Regions from separate parts of the Nonomuraea sp. NPDC049269 genome, predicted to be linked through region 2. Evidence: riboswitches for the same ligand, from Rfam matches in the RefSeq annotation. Region 2 holds a riboswitch; the other holds the start of a gene.
What was found. A riboswitch is a leader RNA that binds a small molecule or an ion and turns the genes downstream of it on or off. The one in region 2 is predicted to bind thiamine pyrophosphate.
Positions count from the first base shown of each region.

Region 1 (3,398 bases), on a different contig from region 2:
CGCTGGGCCCGATGAGCGGAACGTTGTCCGGCGTGCCCGGCCGCAACCCCGCCTCCACGTCGGCCACCCCCAACTCGGTGACGCCCGGCACCAGCTCGCGGGCGTCCCGCAGCAGCTCGTACAGCCCGCCCGCCGTCACCCTCGTGTCGAACCCCAGCTCCTCCTGCGTCGCCCCGACCACCAACTCGCCATCACCCCTCGGCACCAGATAGACGGAGGCCCCGTGCACCGTCCCGCGCACGCACCTGCCGAGCAGCGGCTGGGGGGAACGCAGCCGCATGATCTGCCCCTTGACCGGCCGCACCGGAACATCGGCCAACCCGGCACTCCACGCCCCCGCCGCCAGAACGACCCGCTCGCCCCGGAACTCGTCGGGCACGTTCGCCTGGGTGGGGTCGCTCGCGGGTATGGCGTCCTCGCCGACCGGAGGCGCAGGCCGCACGGGGTCCTCGCCCGAGAGCTGGTGGGCATGAGGCGTGCGTCGTGCCGGGTCCTGAGCGGGTGGCCCGTCCGGGGCCGGCGACCGGTCCAGGGTGAGCGGCCTGTCCGGGGCGGGCGACGGGTCCGCGGGTGTGAGGCGTACACCTACGACCTTGTCGCCGTCGCGGAGCAGTTCGCTCACGCGAGCCCGTACGAGCGGGACGCCCAGGCGATCGAGGGCGGCCAGGAGCGCGGTGGTGACGCGGCGCGGGTCCACCCACGCGTCACCCCGGGCCAGCAGCCCGCCACGGACGGAGGGCGCCAGCATGGGCTCCAGCCGGCGGCACTCGCGCCCGGTCAGCCGTTCGACCGGTAGCCCCAACTTCTCCATGAACGCGGCCAGTTCCCCGAGCGCCGCCAGATCGTCGGTCCCGAACGCCACAGCGAGCGTCCCATCGACCCGGAAGTCCAGCCCGGCCCGCGCCGCGTCGCTGAGCCCCCTCATAGCCTCGTCAGACGCCCCAGGCCCGCTGGGCTCACTTCCGTCAGCCTCAAGCCCCGTACCAGCGCCAAAGCCCGTACCAGCCTCAAGGCCGGCGTCGGCGGCGAGTTCGGAGGCGAAGGACGGCCAGCGGCGCAGGCTGGCGAGGCCCAGCCGGAGCAGTGGTTCCTCTGTGTAGGTGACCTCACTCACCGGGGCCAGCATGCCTGCCGCCGCGTGCGAGGCCCCCGAGGCCGGAGCCGGGTCGACCACGGTGACCGGCCGTCCGGAGCGGGCCAGGCGCCAGGCGATGGACAGCCCGACGATCCCGCCGCCTACGACGATGTCCACATCCGCTCCCTTCGCCGGCATGATCCGGATCAGGTGTCTTGCGGTCGAAGGCCCGGTGCAGCCTTCCTCTCAGCCCGGTAAACGGCCGGACTCCCGCGCGTCTTACGCCCCCAGCCTACGGCCTCGGCGCGACGATCCGGCACGGCCCCCGTTATGGTCTTGAACGTGAATCATGTCGTGGTGGCAGGCGCCGGACTGGCGGGCGTACGTAGTGTCGAGGCGCTCCGCGCGAGAGGGTTCGACGGCAGGATCACCCTCATCGGGCAGGAACGGCACCGGCCCTACGATCGCCCGCCCCTGTCGAAGGCGGTGCTGTCCGGCAGCAGTGACTCCAGCTTCGTCGACGCCGACCTCGCGGTGCTGGAGGTGGACTTCTGGCCGGGCGTCTCGGCCAAGTCGCTGCGGCCTGGCGTCGTCGAGACCTCCGAGGGCGAGCTCGGCTATGACGGTCTGGTCATCGCCACCGGAGCCGAGCCGATCACGCTGCCCGGCGACGGCCAGCAGCACGTGCTGCGCACCCTGGACGACGCTCTGGAACTGCGCGCCCGGCTCGTCAAGGGCGCCCGCGTGGTGATCATCGGCGCCGGCTGGATCGGCGCCGAGGTGGCCACCGCCGCCCGCCGGGCCGGCTGCGCGGTGACCGTGATCGAGGCCGGCCCCACCCCGCTCGCCCAGGCGGTCGGGCCCGAGATCGGCGCCCGCACCCAGGGCTGGTACGAGGACATCGACCTGCGGCTCGACACTCTGGTCGGCTCCGTGGACGAGGGCGGCGTCACGCTGGCCGACGGCCGCTTCATCGAGGCGCACGTCGTCGTCACCGGCGTCGGGGTGCGCCCGACCGTCGGCTGGCTGGCGGGCTCCGGCATCGACCTGGACAACGGCGTCGTCACCGACGAGCACATGCGCACCTCCCTGCCGAACGTCGTGGCGGTGGGCGACTGCGCCGCCTGGTGGTCGCGCCGTTTCGAGACCCGGCTCAGGGTCGAGCACTGGGACGCCGCGCTCAACTCACCCGAGGTGGCCGCCGTCTCGCTGCTGGGCGGGGACTCGGTGTACGACCCGGTGCCCTATTTCTGGTCCGAGCAATTCGGCCACATGGTCCAGTACGCGGGCCACCACCCGGCCGGAGACCGCCTCCTCTACCGGGGCGAGCTCGAAGGCAAATGGTCGGCCTGCTGGCTCAATTCGGACGACACCCTGGCCGCGGTACTCGCCGTGGATCGGCCACGGGATCTCGTACAGGGCCGCAGAATCATCGAAGGCGGCCACCGCGTCGACGCCGAACGCCTGGTAGATCCCGACGTCTCCCTACGGGATTGTGTTGTTTGAGCAAGCACGGCATGTGGTAGTTGTGGTTTCGTGACGCTTTCTGTTGCGCAGATCGACCGGGAGACCGACCAACTCGTCGCCGAGTGGCTCACTCTCCCCGAAGTGGCCGCGCGCCTCGACCTCTCACTGGGGCGGGCCAAGCAACTCCTCAAGGACCGCAAGCTGCTGGGTGTACGCCGGGGTGGTGGCGGGCCACAAGTGCCCGCGGTGTTCCTTGACGGAAAGGACGTGATGAAGGGCCTGCCTGGCACCCTCTCGGTGCTGCGGGACTCCGGTTACGACGATGTCGAGTCGCTCCGGTGGCTCTTCACCCCCGACGACTCCCTGCCTGGCTCGCCTGTCGACGCCATCAGGGCCGGTCGTCATACCGAGGTCAAGCGGCGTGCCCAAGCCCTCGCTTTCTGACGCCCGCCTCTACCTCTGCACAGACGGCCGCCGCGAACGCGGTGATCTGGCGGACTTCCTCGACGCGGTGCTGGCCGCCGGCGTGGACATCGTCCAGCTGCGGGAGAAGGGGCTTGAGGCGCGCGAAGAGCTCGCGCTCCTCGAGGTCTTCCGCGACGCCTGCGACCGGCACGGCAGGCTGCTGGCGGTCAATGACCGGGCCGACATCGCCTACGCCGCCCGGCCCGACGTGCTCCACCTGGGGCAGGACGATCTTCCGGTGAAGGTCGCGCGAGAGATACTCGGCGACGACGTCTTCATCGGACGGTCCACCCACTCCACCGCCGAGGCGTCCGCCGCAGCTGTGGAGGAGGGCGTCGACTACTTCTGCTGCGGTCCTGTCTGGCCCACGCCGACCAAGCCGGGCCGCCAC
Region 1 is NZ_JBICSO010000013.1:38,554-41,951, reverse strand. It holds gene ACGFNP_RS54155 (FAD-dependent oxidoreductase) at 1-1,252, opposite strand, end outside; TPP riboswitch at 1,242-1,359, opposite strand; gene ACGFNP_RS54150 (FAD-dependent oxidoreductase) at 1,418-2,581, shown strand; gene ACGFNP_RS54145 (Rv2175c family DNA-binding protein) at 2,612-2,986, shown strand; gene thiE (thiamine phosphate synthase) at 2,964-3,398, shown strand, end outside.
Region 1: another riboswitch for thiamine pyrophosphate. It lies ahead of ACGFNP_RS54155 (FAD-dependent oxidoreductase); the one in region 2 lies ahead of ACGFNP_RS59075 (cytosine permease).

Region 2 (3,398 bases):
AACGCCACCTCCTCAACGTCGAGCAGCGCTCGCGCGCCTGACGCCCGTACACGAAGCCTGAGGCCCGTGCTCAGCGGCGGGTGGCCGACGTGCGCCTTGCCGCCGCGCCGATCGCCAGCGTCACCAGCGCCGCCACGAGGGCCGCGCCGAGCGCGCCGTTCATCCACGGCTGCCGGGTGAACCCGATGGCCGTACGCACCGCCGCCCAGAGGTGGTCCCACGCCGGGACCGTGGGCGTGGAGGTGGTCAGCCAGTACGCCACGAAGCCGAGCGCCCAGGGCACCAGCATGGACCAGCGGGCGGGCGCGTTCTCCTCGGTGTTCCACCGCGAGTGCCCGCCGAGCAGGAAGTAGTCGACCGCCAGCACCGCGAACATCGGCACGAACACCGCCCCGATCACCCCCAGGAACGTCCCGTACGAGTTCACGTCGACCACGAGCGCGATGCCGGTGGTCAGCACGCCGATGGCGATCGAGATGACCCGCCGGTCGACGCGCGGCATGAGGTTCTGCAGCGACATGGTCGTGGAGTAGACGTTCGCGAACGACTGGTCGGCCTCCCGCAGCACCAGGATCGCGAAGAACAGCGCCCCCAGCGGCGCCGCGACGAACGGCCCGAACACGGCCGTACCGTCGGCCTCCACCGCGGCGGACCCGGCGATCGCCACCGCGTACACGCCCAGCCCCAGGCAGGCGACCTGCGCCAGCGTGTAGCCGCCGACCACGCTGGTGAAGGCCGCCCGGCTCGACCTGGAGTGCCGGGCGAAGTCGGCCGCGATCGGCACCCACGAGACCGACAGCGCGATGACGTAGTCGACCGCGGGCGCGAACGCCGCCCACGACCCACCGCTCTGCGGCGGAGCCTTCGACAGGAACGCCACCGCGAACCAGATGAGCGAGATGATCACCCCGATGGTGACGTAACGCCGCAGCAGCCGGATCGACCCGAGGGGCCAGATGGTCAGCGACGTGGTCAGCACCCCCGCCACCACCACCCACGCCTGGTACGGCACGGCGTCACCGAAGATGGCCATGGCGCCCTTGGAGATCACCCACAGCTCGAAGGCGCCCCACCCGATCATCTGGATGATGTTGAGCACGGTCGGGAGGTACGACAGCCGCGCCCCGAACAACCCGCGCAGCAGCACCATCGCCGGTCGCCCGGTCTGCGTGCCCGGAACGGCTGCCAACCCCACCATGGCGCTGCCGACCAGACTGCCGACCAGCGTGGCCACCAGGGCGGCGGTCAGGGTGAGCGGAGCCCCGCCGAGCGGGTTGAGCAGAAGCAGCGCTCCGCTGAACCCCAGCAGGCTCACGGCCAGGTTCGCCCACAGGGCACCCTGGTCGAGCAGCCCGAGCGTCTTTGGGGGAGTTCCCTCGAGGGTCAGCGGAACTTCGTCAACGACATGTGTCATCGCTCACTCCCTACGCCGGCATTACCCGGACAGGTTCAAGCGGTCGGCAACAGCGGTAGTTGCCCTCTCAGCCTGGTTGCCCCAAGCTCCCGCGTCAGTTGTGCAGTTTGCGCCCTCATCTTGCCCTATGAGGAGGTGACTGACCACAGGGGGGTCTCACACCCCTCGTACGTGATCGTCCGAAAAGCCATATAAGGGCGGTTCATCCCAGTAAGATCGCCGCCATGAAAAAGACGATCATGTCCCTCGTGGTGGCCGCGGCCGCCGCGACCGTCATCCCGCTCGCGCCGGGCACCGCGCTGGCCGAACCGGTGCCCTCCGGCTGCCACAGCGGTATCTACTACCAGCCCTACAAGACGTGGGCCAGCTGCGACAGAGGCTCGGGGTATGTGCAGGCCATAGCCACGTGTCCCAGCGGCTCGACCACCAAGAAGGTGAAGGGTCCGTGGAGGCCGGTCACCGGTGGTACCGAGGGGCAATCCGTCGCTGTATGCCCCGGTAAGCGCAACGCCGTCGGCCACGCCTGGGACATCAAGAAGTACTGATCAGGTAATCCGTCAGGCGACGAACGGCGGGTGTCCCGTCTCGCTGACCATCGGACGGCTCGCGCCCGCCCAAGACTGCATGCCGCCGTCGACATTGACGGCCTCGCGCCCGAGCTGGTTGAGCCAGGCCGCGACCTGGAACGAGCGGCCGCCGACCCGGCAGACCACGTAGACGGTCCGGTCGCCGGGCACCTCCTCGACCCGCCCCTGGATCTGCGTCATCGGGATGTGCACTGCCTCGGGCGCGTGCCCGGCCACCCATTCGTCCTGCTCCCGCACGTCGAGCAGGTAACCGTCGGTGGGAACGTCGCTGGCCGGGATCTCTGGAACCGTCATGCCTCCATCATCTCGCGTCGCTCGTCGTAGACGGCACGCGCCTGGGCGATCTCCTGCTGGTGCTCCTCGGTCCAGGTGACCAGGCTCTTGATCGTCTGGTGCAGGGTCCGGCCGAGCGGCGTGAGCGCGTAGTCGACCCGCGGGGGCACCACGGGATGGACCGTACGGCTGACCAGGCCGTCGCGCTCCAGGTGACGCAGGGTCACGCTGAGCATCCGCTGGCTGACACCGTCGATCTCGCGGCGCAACTGGGTGAAGCGCAGGCTCTGGCAGTCGAGCAGTGCGATGACCAGCAGCGACCACTTGTCGGCGACACGGTCGAGTATCTGCCGGACCTCGCAGTCCTCCCTGGTGTCCCACTGCCGCACGTCGTAGTCGTCGTCCACGGTGACCTCGCAGTAACCGGGTGACTTAGAAGTGCCGTCTTCCATGGGATCTCATGCTGCCGGATGATTTGCACGGTTACAAGAGATAACCGAGATGCCGATAAGTAACCGGGGGTTGATCATGTCCAAACGCGCTTGGGGCATGCTGATCGTGCTGTGCGGAGCCGTCTTCATCGAGGGCACCGACGTGGCCATGCTGAACGTGGCCCTGCCGTCGATCAGGGCGGATCTGGGGCTGTCCACGGGCATGCTGAGCGGGGTGGTGAGCGCCTACGTCCTGGGCTGTGGCGGTTTCATCCTGCTCGGCGGCCGGGCGGCCGACCTGCTGGGCAGGCGCAGGATGTTCCTGCTCTGGCTCGGCGTGTTCGTGGTGTTCTCCGGGCTGGGCGGGTTCGCGACCGAGGGGTGGGTGCTGCTGGTCGCCAGGTTCTTCACCGGTGTCGCGGCCGCGTTCATGATGCCCGCCGGACTGTCGCTGATCACCACCAGCTTCCCCGAGGGCAGGCAGCGCAACCGCGCGCTGCTCGTTTACGCGGGGACGGCCGCGGCCGGGTTCGCGCTCGGGCTGGTGGTCGGCGGCCTGCTGAGCTCGATCGGCTGGCGCTGGGTCTTCTTCGCGCCGGTCATCCTGTCGCTGACGATCCTGATCATCGCCGTCCCGGTGCTGAAGGAGCAGCACACGCCCCGGCCCGCGGGCGGCGTCGATCTGGCGGGGGC
Region 2 is NZ_JBICSO010000017.1:21,954-25,351, reverse strand. It holds gene ACGFNP_RS59080 (methylated-DNA--[protein]-cysteine S-methyltransferase) at 1-41, shown strand, start outside; gene ACGFNP_RS59075 (cytosine permease) at 71-1,414, opposite strand; TPP riboswitch at 1,405-1,517, opposite strand; gene ACGFNP_RS59070 (hypothetical protein) at 1,639-1,959, shown strand; gene ACGFNP_RS59065 (rhodanese-like domain-containing protein) at 1,972-2,295, opposite strand; gene ACGFNP_RS59060 (helix-turn-helix domain-containing protein) at 2,292-2,726, opposite strand; gene ACGFNP_RS59055 (MFS transporter) at 2,803-3,398, shown strand, end outside.